4 regions of the Azospirillum aestuarii genome follow, and region 1 is predicted to be linked to each of the others. Evidence: riboswitches for the same ligand, from Rfam matches in the RefSeq annotation. Region 1 holds a riboswitch; each other region holds the start of a gene.
The links. A riboswitch is a leader RNA that binds a small molecule or an ion and turns the genes downstream of it on or off. The one in region 1 is predicted to bind thiamine pyrophosphate.
Positions count from the first base shown of each region.

Region 2: another riboswitch for thiamine pyrophosphate. It lies ahead of JJL56_RS16210 (LuxE/PaaK family acyltransferase); the one in region 1 lies ahead of JJL56_RS14445 (ABC transporter substrate-binding protein).
Region 3: another riboswitch for thiamine pyrophosphate. It lies ahead of thiO (glycine oxidase ThiO); the one in region 1 lies ahead of JJL56_RS14445 (ABC transporter substrate-binding protein).
Region 4: another riboswitch for thiamine pyrophosphate. It lies ahead of thiC (phosphomethylpyrimidine synthase ThiC); the one in region 1 lies ahead of JJL56_RS14445 (ABC transporter substrate-binding protein).

Region 1 is NZ_JAEPIV010000006.1:168,974-174,204, reverse strand. It holds gene JJL56_RS14460 (phytoene desaturase family protein) at 1-565, opposite strand, end outside; gene JJL56_RS14455 (DMT family transporter) at 782-1,678, shown strand; gene JJL56_RS14450 (STAS domain-containing protein) at 1,690-2,067, opposite strand; TPP riboswitch at 2,229-2,326, shown strand; gene JJL56_RS14445 (ABC transporter substrate-binding protein) at 2,396-3,538, shown strand; gene JJL56_RS14440 (branched-chain amino acid ABC transporter permease) at 3,546-4,430, shown strand; gene JJL56_RS14435 (branched-chain amino acid ABC transporter ATP-binding protein/permease) at 4,423-5,231, shown strand, end outside.
Region 2 is NZ_JAEPIV010000008.1:85,532-90,762, reverse strand. It holds gene JJL56_RS16225 (ABC transporter permease) at 1-608, opposite strand, end outside; gene JJL56_RS16220 (ABC transporter ATP-binding protein) at 608-1,378, opposite strand; gene JJL56_RS16215 (acyl-CoA reductase) at 1,390-2,838, opposite strand; gene JJL56_RS16210 (LuxE/PaaK family acyltransferase) at 2,838-3,917, opposite strand; TPP riboswitch at 3,992-4,121, opposite strand; gene JJL56_RS16205 (DUF5672 family protein) at 4,248-5,231, shown strand, end outside.
Region 3 is NZ_JAEPIV010000021.1:9,862-15,092, reverse strand. It holds gene JJL56_RS25045 (PaaI family thioesterase) at 1-52, opposite strand, end outside; gene thiG (thiazole synthase) at 103-873, opposite strand; gene thiS (sulfur carrier protein ThiS) at 919-1,128, opposite strand; gene thiO (glycine oxidase ThiO) at 1,125-2,243, opposite strand; TPP riboswitch at 2,286-2,389, opposite strand; gene mgtE (magnesium transporter) at 2,436-3,875, opposite strand; gene JJL56_RS25020 (STAS domain-containing protein) at 4,172-4,474, shown strand; tRNA gene JJL56_RS25015 (tRNA-Leu) at 4,623-4,709, opposite strand; gene lipB (lipoyl(octanoyl) transferase LipB) at 4,835-5,231, shown strand, end outside.
Region 4 is NZ_JAEPIV010000009.1:7,027-12,257, reverse strand. It holds gene JJL56_RS16855 (glycerate kinase type-2 family protein) at 1-203, shown strand, start outside; gene oxlT (oxalate/formate MFS antiporter) at 458-1,756, shown strand; gene thiC (phosphomethylpyrimidine synthase ThiC) at 1,852-3,693, opposite strand; TPP riboswitch at 3,810-3,922, opposite strand; gene JJL56_RS16840 (hypothetical protein) at 4,112-4,300, shown strand; partial or broken gene oxlT (oxalate/formate MFS antiporter) at 4,372-5,231, opposite strand, start outside.

The sequences.
Region 1 (5,231 bases):
CCGGCCAGCGGTGAGGCTCTCGCTCGGCCAGCCGGCGGGCGACGGCCCGGTTGACCAGCCAGTCCGGCAATCGGCGATTCCCCAGCAGGCCGGCCAGGGCGGCGAGGGCGGAGGTGACGATGCCGACCTCCGTCGCCACGGCGAAGCCGGCGGCGCCGGCCAGGAAGACCAATCCCCACAGCGCGGTGATCGCCTTGTTGACGGCGACGAACTGCGGCAGGTGCCACAGGCCGGGTGGTGTCGTCTCGCGGGCGTAGGGCAGGGTGAAGGGACGGCCCAGCGCGATCGAGGCGAAGGCCATGCCGGCCAGCGCGAGATGGACGGTCACCCCCATGCTCTCCAGCGGTCCGATGAGGAGCAGCAGGGCGAAGAAGACGGCGGCCACCAGTTCCGGCGCCTTCAGCGAACCGCCCCGCCAGTCATGCGCACAGAGCGTCAGGCTGAGCAGCAGCGCCGCCAGCGCGGCCGCCGAATGGCCCGCCGGCTGGAGAAGTCCGAAGGCGATCCAGGGCGAGAAGCCGACGAGGATGCGGATCGAAGGGGGTATCGGTTTCGGCAGGAGCATGGCAGACCTTTGCGGTGATGGGGATGTCCGCAAGACTGTCCAAGGCACCGGACGGGGCCAGCGCCGATCCGTGAAAGGCCGGGTTCGCTTCGCCAAACGCCGGACCATCGATTGACGAAGCGTGAAACGTGGGCGTTCCACCGGGTGCCGCCGCGCGGGCCAGATCTGCGGTTGCGGCACTGGGCAGGGTCCGGGTTGCTCAGATACTGTGCAATCATGACCCAAGCCGCCGCTCTGCCCGCCGCCGAACACAACGATGACACCCGCCGCGCCATCGGCTGCTTCCTGCTGGCCATCTTCCTGTTCGCGGGCATGGACACGCTCATCAAATATCTGAGCGGCGGCTATCCGGTGGCGCAGCTCATGTTCGCGCGCTCGCTTGTGGCGCTGGTCCTGGTCGGCGGCATTTCGCTGGCGCGCGGCGGCTGGGGCGGGATGCGCACGCGGCGGCCCTTCGCCCACGTCTTCCGCTCGCTGGCCGGGCTGCTGTCGATGGGCTGCTTCTTCTACGCCTTCAAGCATCTGCCGCTGGCCGAGGTCTATGTGCTGAGCTTCGCCGGGCCGCTGTTCATCACGGCGCTGTCCATGCCGCTGCTCGGCGAGCCGGTGGGCTGGCGGCGCTGGGCGGCGGTGCTGGTCGGCTTTGGCGGGGTGGTGGTGATGGCCCGCCCGGAGGCTGACGCGCCGCTCCTGCCGATTTTCGTCGGCGTGGCCGCGGCCTTCTTCTACGCGCTGGCGATGATCGCGGTGCGCGGCCTGTCGCGGACGGAGAGCAACACGGCCATCGTCGTCTATCTGCTGCTGACCACCACGGTGGTGAGCGGTGTGGCGGCGATCCCCGACTGGGTGCAGCCGGGCGGGTTCGACCTGGGACTGATGCTTCTGGTCGGCACGCTGGGCGGGGCGGCGCAGGTGCTGATGACCCAGGCCTTCCGCCTGGGCCGCGCCGCGGTGGTGGCGCCCTTCGAGTACACGGGGATGATCTGGGCGACCCTGCTCGGCTTCCTGGTCTTCGGCGACGTGCCGACCCCCACCGTGCTGGCCGGGGCGGGGATCATCATCGCCAGCGGGCTCTACATCCTGTACCGGGAAACGCTGCGCCGCGGCGGCTGACGGGGTGCCGTTCAGGCGGCGACGGGGATCGCCAGGCCGCTATCCATGAAGGGCGGGGCTTCCGTCAGCGCGATGATCCGGCTGCGCTCCAGCACGCGGCGGATTCGCGGCGGATGCTTCTCGAAAGCGATGGCGCCTCTGCGGTCGAGCACCGCGTTGCGGAGCGCCAGCAGAATGCCGATGCCGCAGGAATCGAGGAAGTCCACCCGTCCCAGATCGACGCGCACGGTCAGCGCCGGGGCGTCCGCGACACGGCGGAGCAGGGGCGTCAAGCCGGACAGGGCGGCGTGGTCGATCCGTCCCGACAGGACGGCGCGCAGCCCGCATCCGCCCTGCGCGGTGGCGAAGGGGTGAAGGGTGACGGTGCTGTGCGACGGGATGGGCCGCATGCTTCGTGACGACTTTCCGGTTGGGGCCACGGTCCGGGGCGGGCCGGGGGCGGCGGAAGGAACCACGGGAAGCACGACTTTCCGGTGTCTGTTGCGTTGCGAAATTGTGAAAACGCGCCGGGCCGCCGCTTGACAGCCGGGCGCGGGGCTCACACTGTGCACACGAACGGCTGGGGTGCCTGCCGCAAGGCGGGCTGAGACCACACCCATCGAACCTGATCTGGGTCATGCCAGCGAAGGGAGCCAAGCGTTCGAGGCTGTGCCGCCGCTACACCCCTGGCCTCCTCGTCCTCGCGCGGTTCTTCGCCGGGCAGGAGGAGACACATTCATGCGGCGCTTCCTTTCCATCCTCTCGGCAACGGCCTTTTCGGCGGTTTTCTCGGCGACGCTCCTGCCGGGCGTGGCGCGGGCGGGCGAGGCCTCGGTCCCCGTTCTGGTGCCGCTGACCGGCTTCCTGTCGCTGGAGGGGACGAGCCAGCGCAACGGCGCCGTCCTGGCGCTGAAGGACGCACCCGCGGATGTCGCGGTGCGCTCGGAAGTGATCGACACCGGCACCTCGCCGGAGGCCGCCGTCACGGCGCTGGAGCGCGCGGCGGGCGGCACGGTCACGGCGGTGGCGGCCAGCATGCTGGGCACGCAGATGCTGGCGATGCTGCCGCTGGCCCAGGATTACGGCATTCCGCTGGTCACCGTGTCGGGCACGGCGAGCATCACCGAGCAGGGCAACCCCTGGGTCTTCCGCTTCTTCCCCGGCGACGCCGTGACCAAGGAGGCCCACGCCCGCTACGTGACGGAGGAATTGGGGAAGAAGCGCCCGGCGGTGATCTACCAGACGACCGCCTACGGGCAGAGCGGCAAGGCTCATCTGGAGCAGGCCTTCAAGACGTTGGGCGTCGAGCCGGTGTTCGAGGAGGGGGTGGACCCTGCCGCCAAGGATCTGCTGCCCGTTCTGACCAAGGCGCTGGCGGCCAAGCCCGACGTGCTGGTGCTGCATCTGCATTCCGGCCCGACCGCCCTGTTCATCCGGCAGGCGGCTGCCAACGGGGTGGCGGTGCCCATCGTCGCCGGGTCGGCCATGCACCAGCCGAGCACGGCGGCGCTGCTGGAACCGGCCGAGCTGAAGGGCGTCTGCGCCGAGACGGCGGCCTCGCCGATCTCCGGCGGCAGCCCGGAGGTGGAGGCCTTCACCGCCGCCTACCGCGCCGCCTTCAACGCGGAGCCGGACGCCTTCGCGCTCGGCCAGTATGACGGCATCCGCATGGTGCTGGCGGCGGTGCAGGCCGGCGCGGGGAACGCGGAGGCGGTGCGCAAGGCCCTGTCCGCCGGGACCCATCAGGGCCTCGCCATGACCTACCGCTCGGACGGCAAGGGCAACATGGCGCACTCCGCCGTGATCGTCTGCTACGACGGCGCTTCGCGCGTGCCGGCGATTGCCAAACGGTACGACAATGTGACCGGCGTGGTGAGGTGAGGGGGTCTTGATCACCCTGCAACTTCTCGTCAACGGCTTGGCCCTGGGTGCGGCCTATGCGCTGGTCGCGCTGGGCTTCGTGCTGGTGCTGAACGCCACCGCGGCGGTGAATTTCGCGCAGGGCGACCTCGTGATGGCCGGCGGGCTGCTCGGCGTGGCGCTGGCGCCGCATCTGCCGGGGTATCTGCCGCTGCCCGGATTGCTCCTGCTGCCGGTGGTTCTGGTGCTGATGGCCGGGCTGGGGCTGCTGCTGGCGGCGGCGGCCTATCTGCCGCTGCGCCGCCGCCCGCCGGTGGCGGTCTTCATCAGCACCATCGCGGCGGGCATCATCCTGCAGAACGGCGCCTCCGTCCTGTTCGGTCCGGAGCCGCGGGCGGCACCGCCGCTGCTGGGCGGAGGGACGCTCGACCTCGGCGGGCTGGTGGTGGCGGAGCAGTCGCTGGCCATCATCGCCGTCGCGGCGCTGCTGATCGCCGGGCAGCAATGGCTGTTCGGGCGGACCCAGCTCGGCCGCCGCCTGCGCGCCACGGCGCAGGACCCGGAGATGGCGCGGGCCTGCGGCGTGCCGGTGACGGCGATGATCCTGATCACCTTCGCGCTGGGCACCGCCTTCGCCGGGGCGGCGGGGCTGCTGCTCGCCAACCGTTACTTCGTCACGCCGACGGCGGGCGGCGACCTGATCCTGAAAGCCTACATCGCCGTGACCATCGGCGGCTGGGGTTCCGTCCCCGGCGCGGTGGCCGGCGCGCTGCTGATCGCGCTGTTCGAGGTGGGGGTCTCGTCGGTGCTGTCCTATCCGGTGGCGCTGGGGCTGCTCTACGCGACGCTGCTGGTCATTCTGGTTGCCCGCCCGCAGGGGCTGTTCGGCGAGGCGGCGCGGCGCCGTGCGTAGGATCGTGCACAAGGTGTGGGCGCTGGCCCCCACCCTGACCCTCCCCCGCTGGGCGGGGGAGGGAATGATGCTTGCGGTGCTGGTGGCGTACGCGCTGCTGTACGCATCGCCCTACGGGCTGCGCGTGCTGACCGTGGCGGGGGTGTACGCGCTGGCCGCCATCGGTTTCCAGATCGTGTTCGGGCTGGGCGGGGCGCTGTCGCTGGCCCATGGCGCCTTCTTCGGGCTGGGGGCCTACGCCACCGGCATCCTGGGCAGCCAGTGGGGGTGGGGCTTCGCGGCGACCTTCCCGGTGTCGTTGCTGGTGCCGCTGCTGCTGGCCCTGCTGGTCGGGCTGCCGGTGCTTCGGCTGGAATCCCATTACTTCGCGTTGGCGACTCTGGGCATCGCGCAGGTCGTCCATCTGCTGGCGGTCAACAGCCCCGCCCTGACCGGGGGAGCCAACGGTTTGCCGGGCGTGCCGGGCATCATGCTGTTCGGCTGGGCGGTGCCGCGCGGGCTGCCGCTGGCGGCGGTGGTCTGGGGCTTCGTGGCGCTGGGCGGTCTGCTGGCCTGGAGGCTGGCGCGCGGGCGTTGGGGACGGGCGCTGACGCTGGTGCGCGACGACCCGCTGGCCGCCGGCACTCTGGGTCTGGACGTCGGCGGGCTGCGGCTGGCCGCCTTCACGCTGAGCGCCGTCTATGCCGGGGCGGCGGGAGCGCTGGCGGTGCACACCCAGCGCGTCGTCTCGCCAGAGGTGCTGGAGTTCCCCGTCATGGTTTCCGTCCTGACCATCGCCGTGGTCGGCGGGCGGGGGCGGGT
Region 2 (5,231 bases), on a different contig from region 1:
GAGGCGCCCAGCCCCTGCCGGCCTCCGATGAACTCGCCGACGACGGCGCCGACCAGCGCCAGCACGACGGCGACGCGCAGCCCCGCCAGGATCACCGGCAGGCCGGAGGGGATCTTCAGGCGCAAGAGGGTTTGCAGGCGGGTCGCCCGCAGCATCCGGAACAGCTCCCGCTTGTTGGGATCGACCTGCTGAAGGCCGGTCATGGTGTTTTCCAGCAGCGGGAAGAAGCAGATCAGCGCCGTGATGACGACGGTGGAGGTCATGCCGAAGCCGAACCAGACGATGAACAGCGGCCCCAGCGCCAGCTTCGGCACCACTTGGCTGGCGAGGATGTAGGGGTAGAACAGGCGGCGCAGCACCGGCACCTCGGCCAGCAGCACCCCGGCGAGGAAGCCGATGGTGCAGCCGGCGGCGAGGCCCATCGCCATCTCCGCCGTGGTGACCCAGAGATGCGGCAGCAGGTATCCCCCCGCCAGCCCGTCCCACAGCGTGCGCAGCACCGCCGAGGGCAGCGGCACGACCAGCGCGGACACCCCCGCCACCCGGCAATAGACCTCCCACCCCGCCAGCAGCAGGACGAGCAGCAGGGCCGAGGCGAGGCGGACCATCACGACGCGCGCTCCAGCGCCACGCCGGGTTCCGCGCCGTCCATGGCGCGGCGAAGCTCAAGGCACAGGGCGTTGAAGCGCGGGCTGTAGCGGACGTCGCGCCCGCGCGGGCGGGCCAGCGGCACCGGCAGGGCGTGGCGCAGGTGCCCGCCCTCCATCACCGCCACCCGGTCGGCCAGATAGACCGCCTCCGCGATGTCGTGGGTGACGAACAGCACGGTGGTGCGGTGCCGGGCGCAGAGCTTCAGCAGGTCGTCCTGCAACTCCTCCCGCGTGATGGCGTCGAGCGCGGCGAAGGGCTCGTCAAGCAGGAGCAGCGGCGGCTCGGTGACCAGCGCGCGGGCCAGCGCGACGCGGCTCTGCTGCCCGCCCGACAATTGGCTGGGGAAGCGCCCTTCGAGTCCGGTCAGGCCGACGAGGTCCAGCAGCTCCTCCGCCTTGCGGCGGTCCGCCGGCTGCGGACGGCGCGTCAGCGACACCGGAAGCAGCAGGTTGTCGAGCACCGTCCGCCAGTCCAGCAGCGTCGGCGCCTGGAAGACGAAGCCGACCTGGGCGCCCGGCCCCCGCACCGGCTCCCCCTGGATGCGGACGGTTCCGGTCGAGGGGGCGAGCAGCCCGGCGACCAGCTTCAGCAGGGTCGTCTTGCCGCAACCGCTGCGCCCGACCAGCGCGTGGAACTCGCCCTCCCCGATGGTCCAGTCGATGCGGTCCAGGATGGTGCCGCCGCTCGGGACGCCGTAGCCGGCCTGTTCGATGCTGACGAAGCTCATGGCCGGGCGCCTCAATCCGTGTAGGGGGCGAAGGTGTCCGCCGCCCGTTCCGCCGAGCCTTCGATCTCGGTCATGGTCACGAGGTCCAGCAGGTTGAACCGCCCGTCATGGTGCCAGCCCGCCTCTGGCGCGGTCATCCGCCCCAGCGCGCAGAGGCGCGTCACCCCGACCGCCCCCAGCGCCCCGGCCAACGCGAACAGCTCCTCCGGTGCGGCGGCGATGCCCACGGTCTGGAGGAAGGCGCGGTGGGGCGCCAGCCCCGGCACCGCCTCGGCCAGCCGGTCCACCGCCACCACCGTCACCGTGCGGTTCAGCCCGCAAGGGCTCAGGCCGTCCGCCGCGTCGGTGTAGGCGACCGCCCAGCTTCCCGCCGGATCGCCCAGCAGGGCGCGGCTGGGGTCGGCAAAGCCCTTCGTCTCCTCCGCGTTGCGCCAGGACGCGACGCTGCCCGCCTCGCCCATCGACAGGGGGCGGCGCGGGAACTTGCTGCCGAGGGCGTCCAGTTCGTGCGCCAGATAGCCGGCGAACTCGCGCGGCGACACCCGCCCGCCGCGCTCCACGAACACGGTCTGCGGCGAGTAGCAGCCCTGCTGGTCGTAGCGCGCCACGTCGTAGGCCGCCTGCCGCGCCACCGCCCCCGCCTTCCCGGCGTCGAGCGCGGAGCGGGCGACCATGCCGAAACTGATCTTGTGCCCGTAGGGCAGGAAGCGCGTGGTGATCGGCACCCGCGCCCGGATGGCCTCCAGCGCGTCGTTTCCGCCATAGGCGACCACCGTGTCGGCGCGGGTCAGCCACGCCCGTTCCGCCGCCGCGTCGCCACCCTTCCACCAGACGATGGCGATGCAGTCGGCCAGTTCCGGGTCGATCTCCGCCAGGATCTGGGCGAACCATCCGGCGAACAGCGGCTCGGCGCTCGGCAGCTTGCCGACCGTGCCGGCCTTCACCAGCAGGCCAGAGATCAGGCTCCACAACGGCAGGCCCGGCACGTTGCCCGCCCAGACATGCAGCAGAAGCTCCGGCCCGAAGGCGCGGGCGAAGCCGCCCTTGGGCATCGGCTGGAAATCGTCGAGCACCGCCGGGTTGGCGAAATCCTCCGCGACGAATTTCCGCAGCTCCGGCCCGCGGAAGGTCTTCAGATAGCCGGTCAGCCCCAACCGGACCATCTCGGCGTCGTAGCCGGTGACCAGCGGCAGCAGCCGTTCCGCCTTCCGCCGCCACGGGTCGTCGCGGTCGAGCAGCCGGGCGACGGCGCGGTCGATGGTGGCGGCGATCTCCGCGACGGTGCGGCTTCTCAAGTAAGTCCGCGCGTTGGTCCGCACCCGCGTTGCCAATTCAGCGATCTGCGCCTCGCTCAGCACCGGCACCGCCACGTCGAGCGTCTCGGCGCCGCGCCGGAAGGTCAGCGTCCGCCAGTCCACCGCGTCGGCGGACAGCCCCGGCAGATGCCCGGCCCGCTCCATCAAGTCGCCCGCGCCGCTTTGAGGAAGTCCTCGACCGCCATGGAGCAGCCCTTGGCATCCGCCCCGTCGGCCCGGCCGAGAAGCTGGAAGCCGCCGTCCACCTCAACCCCGGCGTCCTCGGTCAGGATGGCCGACGCGCAGTTGAAATGGGCCAGATCGTGATGGACCAGCACGCCGACGCTGCCGCGCGGCACCTCCTGCCCGGTCAGCGGGTTGATGACCCGGCTGCGTATCCAGTGCGGTCCGGACTTCACCGACGGGCACACCTCGTTGCCGTCGTCGTAGAACTGGGTGCTCAGCTCCGTCATGCCGTACATGTTGATGCACAGGCGGCGCGGCACGCCGAAGGTCGCGGACAGGCGGCCGTAGAACTCCTCCGCCGCCATCTCCCGCGACTGGCCCTTGAAGCCGCCGGTGTCGAGGATGCGGCTGCCCGCCGGCAGGGCGAAGCTCCGCCCCTGCTCGGCCAGCGCGTCCATCAGATGCACGACGCTGAAGCTCGCCCCCAGCAGGGCATAGGGTTCGCCGGTCGCCTCCGCCCGCGACAGCGCCTCGATGGCCCCGTCCACGTCCAGCCCGGCGTCGGACACGAAGTAGCGGCTCTCCGCCATCCCGAATTCGCTCTTGGCCAGCGCCAGATAATGGGCGAGCGAGGAGTTGGGCATTGCCTGCTCGGTCGGGAACAGGATGCCCATGCGCAGCCGGTCATAGCCCGCCATGAAACGGCGGCGGAAATTGACGGTCATGGAGCGGTCGTAGACCGCCAGCGTCGGATGGTGGCTCTTGCCCCGCACGCCCTTGGTCGTGCCGCTGGTCATGAAGACGTGCGGGCATTCCTCCGGCGGCCGTCCACTCAGCGTCAGGTCCTTGAAGGCGCTGATCGGCACGGCGGGCACGTCGCGCCAGCTCTTCACCGTGCGCAGGGTGCGCGCCCGCTGGGTGGCGAAGCGGCGGTAGGGGGCGTTGGTCTCGAACTGGTGGGCGAAGACGGCCAGCGCCATGCGGTTGAACGCCTCCTCGTCCGCCTCTCCGGCGGCGATGAAGGCCAGCAGCTCTTCGACAAGTCGGGCTTCGGTCACGTCCGCACACCTTTTGCAACGCCAACAAACTGTTGCCGGAGCAAGCGGTGTCTGGATGGAATGGGGGTACGCCGTGCCGCCCTTCAGTCCCGTCCCTACGCCGGTATGACCCGGATCAGGTTCGATGGGTCACCGCGTTGTCCGGATGAAAGCGCCGGACCGGCGGAGTCTCAGCCTCCTAGCGAGGCCCCCCAGGGAACATTCGCAAGCTAAGGGACCGGCCCCCGCCCGTCAAGGATGACCGGCGCTCCGCCCGTGGCAGCCCCACAACCGCCGTGATACGATCCGCGCCCGCGGGCGGCTGACGCCGGCGGCAGAATGGGGAACGGCATGGTGAGGATCGAGGACTGCACGCTGGTGTTCGCCGACACGGCGAACCACGCCCTGGTCGAGATGGCTATCCGGGACAGCATCGCCGCCTGCCGCTTCTCCAGGGTGCTGCTGCTCTCCGACCGCGATCCGAAGATCCCCGGCGTCGATTTCCACCGCATCGCCCCGATCCACGACATCGACGACTATTCGGACACGATCAACGTCCGCCTGCGCCGGCTCGTGACGACGGGCCATGTCCTGATCGCCCAGTGGGACGGCTTCGTCGCCGATCCGCAGGCCTGGACGGAGGAGTTCCGCGCCTTCGACTACATCGGCGCCCGCTGGGGCTGGTACGAGGACGGCATGACGGTGGGGAACGGTGGCTTCTCCCTGCGCTCCGCCGCCCTGCTCGACCGGCTGCGCGACCTGCCCTTCGAAGCCGGCATCCCCGAGGACCACGTGATTTGCCGGACCGAGCGCCCGGCGCTGGAAAAGGCCGGCATCCGCTTCGCCCCGGAGGCCATGGCCGACCGCTTCGCCTTCGAACGGACACCGGTGCCGAGACCGGCCTTCGGCTTCCACGGCCTGTTCAACTTCGGCAAAGTGCTGGGGGACCGCGCGCTGGAGGAACGGATCGAGGTCATGGACGGCCCGCTTCTGGACCGGCGGGAATACACAGACCTGATGACCAGCCTCGCGCTGTCCGGACGCAAGGCTCCCTTCGCCTCCATGGTCCGCAAGCTGGTGGCACGGCGGGACGAGACATTCCTGCGGTCCCAGATCACCGAATGGACGACCGGCGTGCAGCGGGACTATGTGCTGGCCCTGGCCGATGCCGTGCAGACGACGGCGGGGCCGGGGTCGCGCTGGCCGGCGGTGGCGTCACCGCAGCGCCGCCAGCCGAAGATCTACGACTGCTTCACCTTCCACAACGAGCTCGACCTTCTGGAGCTGCGCTTCCGCGAGCTGTACGACACGGTCGACCAGTTCGTGATCGTCGAG
Region 3 (5,231 bases), on a different contig from region 1:
CGCGGCAGCGCGCCTCCCAGTCCGGATCGCGCGGTTCGAAGGTCTTGGGCACGTCTCGGGTCTCTCTGATCGTTTTCGGACGGCCCTTACCCTGCGCCAGCCTTACGTTCCGATCAAGCCGAGCTGCGGGCTCGACGCCTCCGCGAAGCCGCGTTTCGGCATGCGCCCGGCCAGACGGGCCGCCCGCCCCGCCGCGACCGCATCGCGCATCGCCGCCGCCATGCGCACCGGATCGCGCGCCTTCGACACGGCGGTGTTCAGCAGGACGGCGGCGCAGCCCAGCTCCATCGCCAGGGCGGCGTCCGACGCCGTGCCGATTCCGGCGTCCAGGACCACCGGCACCGGGCTGCGCGCGCAGATCGTCTCGATGGCATGCGGGTTGCGGATGCCCAACCCCGAGCCGATGAAGGCCCCCAGCGGCATCACCGCCGCCGCGCCCAGATCGGCGAGCTTGCGGCAGGTCACCGGATCGTCGTTGCAATAGGGCAGAACTGTGAAACCGTCGGCCACCAGCTCCACGGTCGCGCGCAGCAGTTCCTCGACGTCGGGGTAGAGCAGTTCGCGGTCGCCGATGACCTCCAGCTTGATCCAGTCCACGCCCAGCGCCTCGCGGGCGAGCTGCGCGGTCAGCACCGCCTCCTTGGCGGTCAGGCAGCCGGCGGTGTTGGGCAGCAGCCCGGCGCGGTCGCCGATGACGTCGACGAGGCTTTCCGAATAGCCGTCCAGGCTGATGCGCCGGATGGCCAGCGTGACCAAGTCGCTGTCGCTGGCCTCCAGCGCATCCAGCATCACCTGCTGGTTCGGGTAGCCGGCGGTGCCGAGAAACAGGCGCGAGCGGAACTCACGGCCCGCTATGGTGAGCGTGTCGTTCATGGGCTTTTCCTCGATGGTGCGGCCCGCTCTCCGGCGGGCGTGAGGTCAGCCGCCCTGCACGGGGCGGATGATCTCCAGGGCGTCGCCCGCGGACAGGGGCGTCTCGTCCCAGCGGCGGGACGGCAGGACGGCGCCGTTCAGGGCGACGGCGACCCCGCGCGTCCCCGCGACGATTCCCCGCCCGGCCAGCAGGGCGGCGACAGTGGGGGCGGCGAGATCCTCCTCCCGCCCGTTCACGCGGATGCAAGCGCTCATGCCGCGGCTCCCTTTGGCTGCGGGAAGCGGTCGAGCGCGAAGGGACGGATCACCGGATCGGTCTCCCCGGTCAGCACCAGCCGCGCCACCGAATTCGCGGTGATAGGGGTCAGCAGGATGCCGTTGCGGTGATGTCCGGTGGCATAGACCAATCCCTCCACCTCCGAGAGACCGAGGATCGGGGCGTCGTCGCGGGTGCCGGGGCGGAAGCCGGCCCATGCTTCCTCGATGGGCAGTTCGGCGATGCCCGGCAGGGCGCGCCACGCCCCTTCCAGCAGAGCGAACTGGGCCCCGGCGGTCAGCCGGTCGTCGAAGCCGCGCTCCTCCGTCGTGGCGCCGACCAGCAGCCGCCCGTCCAGCCGCGGGATCAGATAGGTGCCGGGAGTCCACACCACATGGCGCAGCAGCGGCAGTCGGGCGTCCATGCGCAGGCAAAGCATCTGGCCCTTCACCGGGCGCACAGGCGGACGCACCGCCGGAGACAGCCCGTCGATCCAGCCCGACCACGCCCCGGCGGCCAGAATCACCCGGTCCGCCTCGACCAGACGGTCGCCGACCTGGACGCCGACGGCGCGGCCGCCGCGGACCTCGATGCGGCTGACCTCGGCATATTCATGGATCGCGGCACCGGCCCGCAAAGCGGCGGTGTGCAGGGCGGCGGCAACCTTGCGGTTGTCCACCTGATGGTCGCCGGCGCAGAACAGCGCGCCGGCCACGCCCGGCTGGAGATAGGGCTCGCGCCGCCGCACCTCCGCCCCGCTCAGCCATTCCACCGGCAGGCCGAGCCTGGTCTGGAACTCGTGCAGGAAGCGCACCTTGGCCGCGTCGTCGGCGTTCAGCGCGATGACCATCGTGCCTTCGCCGCGCAGGTCCACCGCCATGCCGGAGGCGGCCTCCAGTTCCGCCGCGAAGGCGGGCCACAGGTCCTGCGATGCGCGGGTCAGCGGAAGAAGGCTCTCTTCGCCGGGTTCGGTCTCCACACAGGCGGCGAGCATGCCGCCCGCGGCGTGGCTGGCGCCCCGGCCGGCGGCACCACGGTCGAAGACCTCGACCCGGCAGCCGGCGGCGGCCAGCCTCCAGGCGATGGACAGGCCGATCACCCCGGCGCCGATCACGGCGACGGTGGGTTTTGCGGAATCGGAATGAAATAAGGGCGCGGATACCATGCGGCGGCTCCCTTCGCTGGCATTATCCAGACAGGTTCGATGGGTGTGATCTCAGCCGCGCGAGCGCATCCCGCACGGCACCCCAGCCAATGCCCGGATCATCCGGAAGAGGGCCGCCTTTGGCAAGCCCCTTTTCGTTGGTCACAACAACAAAAGCGACGCCAGCCCCAGGAAGGACAGAAATCCGATGACGTCGGTCATGGTGGTCAGGAAGACCGAACTCGCCACCGCCGGATCGACGCCCAGCCGGTCCAGCCCGATGGGAATCAGGACCCCGCACAGCCCGGCGACGAACAGGTTGATGACCATGGCGCAGCCGATGACCAGACCGATCATCGGCTCGAACCACGTCGCGGCGATGGCCCCCACCAGCGTGGCGAAGACGGCGCCGTTGAGCAGCCCGACCAGAACCTCCTTACCCACCACGCGGGGGGCGTTGGAGGACGACAGCTCGCGCGTCGCCAGGGCGCGCACCGCCACGGTCAGCGTCTGGGTCCCGGCGTTGCCACCCATCGAGGCAGTGATCGGCATCAGCACGGCCAGCGCCACGATCTGTTCGATGGTCGCCTCGAACAGCGAAATGACGCCCGCCGCCGCGAAGGCGGTGAACAGGTTCAGCCCCAGCCAGGAAATGCGCGAGCGCGAGGTTTCCAGCACCGAGCGGTAGATGGAGGTGTCGCCGACGCCGCCCAGCTTGCCGATGTCGTCCTCGGCCTCCTCGTCGATGATGTGGACCACATCGTCGACGGTGATGACGCCGATCAGCCGCCCGCCGGCGTCCACCACGGGAGCGGAGACCAGGGCGTATTGGCGGAACAGGTTCGCCACCTCCTCCTGGTCCATGGTGGCGGGGATGGTGTCCACCTCCTCCGTCACCAGATCGGCGATGCGGACCGACCGCTTCTGGCGCAGCAGGCGCGACAGCGGCACCGCGCCGACCACCCGGTGCATCGGATCGACAACGAAGATGTCGTAGAAGTCCTCCGGCAACTCGTCGGTGGCGGCGCGGACATAGTCGATGGTCTTGCCCACCGTCCAGAACTGGGGCACCGCCACCAGATCGCGCTGCATCAGGCGGCCGGCGGTGTATTCGTCGTAGGTCAGGTTCTCCTGGACCAGCGCGCGGTCGGCCGCCGGCAGATTCTCCAGCACCTCGCGCCGGGTGTCCTCGTCCAGGTCCTCGATGACGTCGACGGCGTCGTCGGTGTCCAGCTCCGCGACGGCGGCGGCCAGTTCCTTCGGCTCGAACAGCTCGACGATCTCTTCGCGGAGATCGGGGTTGAGATAGCTCAGCACCTCGCCGTCGAAGTCGGGACGCAGGACGCCGACCAGCGCCTCCCGGTCGTCGTGGCCGAGCTGCTCGATCAGGTCGGCGATGTCGGCGGGATGAAGCTTGTCCAGTTCCGCGCGCAGATCGTCGCGCCGTCCGGCGTGCAGACGTTCGACGATCTCCTCCACGAACTCCGGCTCAACACCATAGGCGCGCTCCTCCTCGCCGTCCTCGCGGGGCGGGTCGGGGCGTTCGGCCGGGTGCGGCACATCGTCCTGGATACGTTCCGGTTCCTGGCGGTCGGTGTGCATGGCGGCACCCTCCCTGTACGATGGCAATGCGGCGTGACGGCATGGTCCTGCGATCGGCCGACCATGGCGCACCGGCGTTTGCGGGTTGGTGGAGAGCCCCTGCGGGTTCACGCCGGGGCGCCCACCGAATATAGGTGCGACACCGCTTTGTCCAGCCCGGCGGGCCGTTCCCGGGCCTCCGGCCTTTCGCGCAATGCTTGCGTGGGCTGCGCAATTCGTGCACCCATAATGCCAACGGGGCTTTTCGGCCCGCGCGGACAGCGAAAAACAGACACCACCGGCCAACGGATGTGACGATGGAGTACGCCTACACCGACATCGACGGTCAGGAAGGGATCATGCTGTCGGGGCGTTTCACCTATGACGACAGCCGGAAGTTCCACGATCTGCTGGCGGACTGGGACATCGGCGCGCGGCCCGAGGTGCGGCTGGACCTGCGTTACATGACGTTCCTGGATTCTGCGGCGATCGGCATGCTGTTCGTCCTGGCCAACCGCTGCCGCGATGCGAAGGGGCTGGTGACGGTGCACAATGCGCAACCCTACATTGTTCAGACCATGCGCCGCGTGGCGCTCGACCAGTATGTGGAATTCCGCTGAAGAGGGCAGACCCTGAAAGCGCTGTCCGGATCGGGGCAGCCCGAAATCCAAAGTCGGAAAGCCAAAGTCTGAAAACGAAAAAGCCCGCTGTGGTCCGATGGACCGGCGGGCTTTTCGTTTGTTGCCTGATCCCCCGCTTCAAGGGGGATGGTGCGGTCGAGAAGACTCGAACTTCCACGACATTTCTGCCACAGCGACCTCAACGCTGCGCGTCTACCAATTCCGCCACGACCGCACAAGGCTGGTAGAACCGAGGAGGGAAGTGCTCCCCTCATCGGGTGGAGCGGGGGAATAGCAGATCCCCAACGCCCGATCAAGCGGCGTCTCGCGTTTTTGCCAAAGAAAGTTCATAACGTCGGCATGACCGACCTCACCGCCCCCGTTCCGCCCTCCGCCGATCCCGTTTTCGCCGCCGATGCCGTCCCGGCGCGGGCGGTGGAGTGGCGCATCAGCGACACGCCCGTCCCCTACCCCGACGCTCTGGCCGAGATGGAAGCGCGCGTGGAGGCCATCCGCGCCGGCACCGCGCCGGAGCTGGTCTGGCTGCTCGAACATCCCCCCCTCTACACCGCCGGCACCAGCGCGCGGGAGGAGGACCTGCTGGAGCCGGGCCGCTTCCCCGTCTATCAGGCCGGGCGCGGCGGGCAGTTCACCTATCACGGGCCGGGACAGCGCGTGGCCTATGTCATGCTGGACCTGAAGACCCGCGGCGCCGACATCCGCGCCTTCGTCCACGACCTTGAGGAATGGCTGATCC
Region 4 (5,231 bases), on a different contig from region 1:
ACGGGATCGACGGGACGGAGGACAATGCGGGCGCCCTGCTCGGCCCCGACACGCTGGCCCGCGCCGCCGAGGCCGGCGTCAACGCCAAGGAGAGGCTGGCCGACAACGACGGCTACAGCTTCTTCAGCGCGCTTGGCGACCTGCTGGTGACCGGGCCGACCCTGACCAACGTCAACGACTTCCGGGCCGTTCTGGTCGTGTAATCGGCGGGGCGCCGCCAGCCGATTTAATATATCACTTATGGCCAGGGCGGCGCTCGCTCACGAAAATTTGTTGATGACTCCACGGATTATCCGCCACACTCACCGTCAAGGCATCACGAATACGGCGTCTGGCATGCCAACAGCATGCAACCGGGCTGCCCCGTTCGAAGGATAAAGCGAAGCGGTCGGGCACCGAACGCACCCCGCGCGCGCCAGGACAAGAACGAGATCGCGGACCATCCGGGAGGAACCATATGCGCCAAACCGGTGCGCAAAGCGCCCTGCCTGTCGGCGGGCGTTGGATGCAGTTGCTTGCCGGCGTCATCTGCATGTCGATGATCGCCAATCTCCAGTACGGGTGGACCCTCTTCGTCGAACCCATCGACGACAAACATGGCTGGGGCCGTGCGGCCATCCAGGTAGCCTTCACCATCTTCATCGTCACCGAAACATGGCTGGTGCCCGTCGAGGGCTGGTTCGTGGACCGCTTCGGCCCGCGGATCGTCGTGCTGTTCGGCTCGGTGCTTTGCGCCGCCTCCTGGGCGTTGAACGCGGTGGCCGATTCGTTGCTGCTGCTCTACGTCGCGGCGGCCATCGGCGGCATCGGGGCGGGCGCGGTCTACGGCACCTGCGTCGGCAACGCGCTGAAGTGGTTTCCCGACCGTCGCGGTCTGGCCGCCGGGATCACCGCGGCGGGCTTCGGCGCCGGCTCCGCCCTGACGGTGGTGCCCATCGCCACGATGATCGAGACCTCGGGCTACGAGGCGACCTTCATGGCCTTCGGGCTGGGCCAGGGTCTGGTCGTCTTCGCGCTCGCCTGGCTGCTGGTGGCGCCGCCCTCCGCTCCCCTCACCCGCGGCGGATACGCCGCCCCGCCCGCGCAGCGGCAGTACACGCCGAGCCAGATGGTCCGCACCCCGGTCTTCTGGGTCATGTACGCCATGTTCGTGATGGTGGCCGGCGGCGGGCTGATGGCGACGGCGCAACTCGGCCCGATCGCCCAGGATTTCGGGCTGGCCCATGCGCCGGTCAGCATCCTCGGCCTGACCCTGCCCGCCCTGACCTTCGCCCTGTCCATCGACCGGGTGCTGAACGGGCTGACGCGCCCTTTCTTCGGCTGGGTGTCCGACCACATCGGGCGCGAGAACACCATGTTCATCGCCTTCGCCATCGAGGCGGTGGGCATCGTCGCGCTCAGCCTCTACGGCCGCGACCCGGTGGCGTTCGTGCTGCTGACCGGTCTGGTCTTCTTCGCCTGGGGCGAGATCTACAGCCTGTTCCCGGCCTGCTGCGCCGACACCTTCGGATCGAAGTTCGCGGCGAGCAACGCCGGGCTGCTCTACACCGCCAAGGGCACGGCGGCGCTGCTGATCCCCTTCGCCAACATCATCGCCGACGCGACGGGAAGCTGGCACGCGGTCTTCCTGCTGGCCGCCGGGGTCAACGCGCTGGCCGCCGTGCTGGCGCTGTTCGTCCTGCGCCCGATGCGCAACCGCATGGCGGCGGAGTCGCTGGGCACGCACAGCGGCCGGAGCGTGACGGCCGAAGCGTAACGGCCATGTCCTGACGCTCTCTTCCCCTCCCCCGCCTGGGGAAGGAGCCGAAGCGAGGGGACGCCCGCGAGGGCGTCCCCTTTTCGACTCAGCCGCTACTCCGCCGCCTGTCCCTCCTCCAGGTAGATCTCTCCGCCCTTGGCGCGGAAGCTCTCCGACATCTCGGCCATGCCGGAGTTGGCGTATTCCCGCACCTCCTGCGTGATCTTCATCGAGCAGAACTTCGGCCCGCACATCGAACAGAAATGCGCGACCTTCGCCCCCTCCGCCGGCAGGGTCTGGTCGTGGAAGCGCTCCGCCGTCTCCGGGTCGAGCGACAGGTGGAACTGGTCGCGCCAGCGGAACTCGAAGCGGGCGCGCGACAGGGCGTCGTCGCGTTCCTGGGCGCCGGGATGGCCCTTGGCGAGGTCGGCGGCGTGGGCGGCGATCTTGTAGGTGACCACGCCCACCTTCACGTCGTCGCGGTCCGGCAGCCCCAGATGTTCCTTCGGCGTGACGTAGCAGAGCATCGCCGTGCCGAACCAGCCGATCATGGCGGCGCCGATGGCGCTGGTGATGTGGTCGTAGCCCGGCGCGATGTCCGTGGTCAGCGGCCCGAGCGTGTAGAAGGGCGCCTCGCCGCACAGCGCCAGCTGCTTGTCGACGTTGGCCTTGATCTTGTGCATGGGCACGTGGCCCGGCCCCTCGATCATCACCTGCACGTCGTGCTTCCAGGCGATCTTGGTCAGCTCGCCCAGCGTCTCCAGCTCGGCGAACTGGGCGGCGTCGTTGGCGTCGGCGATGGAGCCGGGGCGCAAGCCGTCACCCAGCGAGAAGGCGACGTCGTACGCCTTCATGATCTCGCAGATCTCCTCGAACCGCTCGTAGAGGAAGCTCTCGCGGTGGTGGGACAGGCACCATTTCGCCATGATCGAGCCGCCGCGCGACACGATGCCGGTGGTGCGCTTGGCGGTCAGCGGGATGTGCGCCAGACGGATGCCGGCGTGGATGGTGAAATAGTCCACCCCCTGCTCCGCCTGCTCGATCAGCGTGTCGCGGAAGATCTCCCAGGTCAGGTCCTCGGCCTTGCCGCCGACCTTCTCCAGCGCCTGATAGATCGGCACGGTGCCGATGGGGACCGGGCTGTTGCGCAGAATCCACTCGCGCGTGGTGTGGATGTTGCGGCCGGTGGACAGGTCCATCACGGTGTCCGCCCCCCAGCGGGTCGACCAGACCATCTTGTCGACCTCCTCCCCCACCGAGGAGGCGACGGCGGAGTTGCCGATGTTCGCGTTGATCTTGGTGAGGAAGTTGCGGCCGATGATCATCGGCTCCGATTCGGGGTGGTTGATGTTGGCCGGGATGATCGCCCGCCCGCGCGCCACCTCGTCGCGGACGAACTCCGGCGTCACGTGATCGGGGATGGAGGCGCCGAAATCGTCACCGTCCCTCGCCGCCGCCTCGGCCAGCCGCTGGCGGCCCAGATTCTCGCGGACGGCGATGTACTCCATCTCCGGCGTGACGATGCCGGCGCGGGCATAGGCCATCTGTGTGACCGCCCGGCCCGGCTTGCCGCGCAGCGGACGGCGCCCGGCGCGGTCGAAGACGGGCACGGCGCGCGCCTCGCCGACGCGCAGCCCGTCGTCCTCCGGACGGACCTCGCGGCCCTCGTAGACCTCCACGTCGCCGCGCGCCTCGATCCAGGAACGGCGCAGCTCCGCCAGACCGCGGCGGATGTCGGTCTGCACGGCGGGGTCGCTGTAAGGGCCGGAGGTGTCGTAGACGCGCACCGGCGGCTCACCGCCGCCGACATGGATGTCGCGCATGGCCACGCGCAGATCGGGGAAGCGCTCCCCCGCCACATGGACCTTGCTGGACGACGGCAGCGGGCCGGTCGTCACGGTGAAAGGGTCGGACGGCGTGGCGTCCTTTGGGGCGGGGGGAAGAGAGTCGGGCATCTGCTTGGATCTCCATCGCACATAGGATCGTTGGAGATCCGGGTGTGACGGAGCGGCAGAACGGACGACCGGAGCGGTCCCCATAATAGGGGTGCGCAATGGGGATGCGCGTGACCGTGGTCCATTTGTTCCTGTCCCTACGCCGGTACGACCCGGATCAGGTTCAAAGGGTTCGGCGCCTTACGGCATCATCTCAGCCCCGTGCTATGGGGCTCCCCTTGGAACGTCGCCATGCTGAACGATCCGCCCCACCCGCGTCAACGCCCATTCGCGGCGAATCCCGCCTCATCAATGCAATTGACGCGATTCTGGTATCCATTATCTGGTATACAAAATCCTATTGCGCAGCCTGAGCCGGCACACTATGCTGCACCACAACAAGAAACAAAGCCCCTCCCGAGTGCCCGGAGCCCGTCCCATGCTCGAATCCCAGATGATCGCCTTCGTCGCCCTGGCCGGCCTTATGGGCCACGGCCTGACCCTGCTGATGCGGGAGGACGACGAGTGGAATTCCGATCCGCAGGACGAGCAGCCGGACGGCCTCTGGTCGTCGGACCGCTTCAACCAGTCCGGCGAAGGCCACAACCGCCCCTTCTTCCTGGAATGAAGAAAGGCCGCCGCGCGGGGTGCGCGCGGCGGCCTTTATCCGAGGCATGGAACCGAAAGTGTGCGGACCGATCAGTGGCCGGTCTGCACCGCCAGCCCCCCCGTACCCTGCTGGGCGGCGAGTTCGGCGTTTCGGGCATGGTGCCGGCGCAGCATTGGCCGCAGGACCGCGATGGCGCAGAAGGCCGCGATGAGGTCCATGGTGGCGCAGATGTAGAGCACGGTCGCCCAGGTGCCGGTGGCTTCCATCAGCAGGTTGCCCAGCGGGACCAGCAGCGCCGCGACGCCCTTGGCGCAGTACAGCACGCCATAGATCTTCGCCGCGTGCTTGGTGCCGAAGGTGTCCGCCGAGGTCGCGCTGAACAGGCTGTACACTTCGCCCCAGGCCAGGAACACCATGCCCGACAGGATCAGGAACATGATCGGGTCGTGGCCGAAGCGGCTGAGCATCAGGATGCCGATGCCTTCGAAGGTGAAGGCGATGAACATCGTCGCTTCACGGCCGATGTGGTCGGAGATGAAGCCGAACAGCGGACGGGAGATGCCGTTCATCACGCGGTCGAGCATCAGCGCGAAGGGCAGAGCCGCCATGGTGATGCCGAACAGGCTGATCGGGGCTTCCTTCACGCCCAGATCGTGGGCGATCACGCCGAGCTGAGCCACCGCCATCAGACCGCCCGACACGGTGCAGATGAACATGAGCATCATGACCCAGAACACCGGCGTCTGCAGCGCTTCCTTCAGCGTGTAGTCACGGCGGGACTGCAGGACCTTGGTCGAGGCCTTGACCTGATCCTTTTGCGGAGCGCGCAGGAAGAAGGCGGCGCAGAAGATAATCGTGCCCTGCACCAGGCCGAACCAGAAGAAGGCCGACTGATAGCCCGACGAGTGGATCATGTTGGCGATCGGCAGGATGGTCAGGGCCGAGCCGG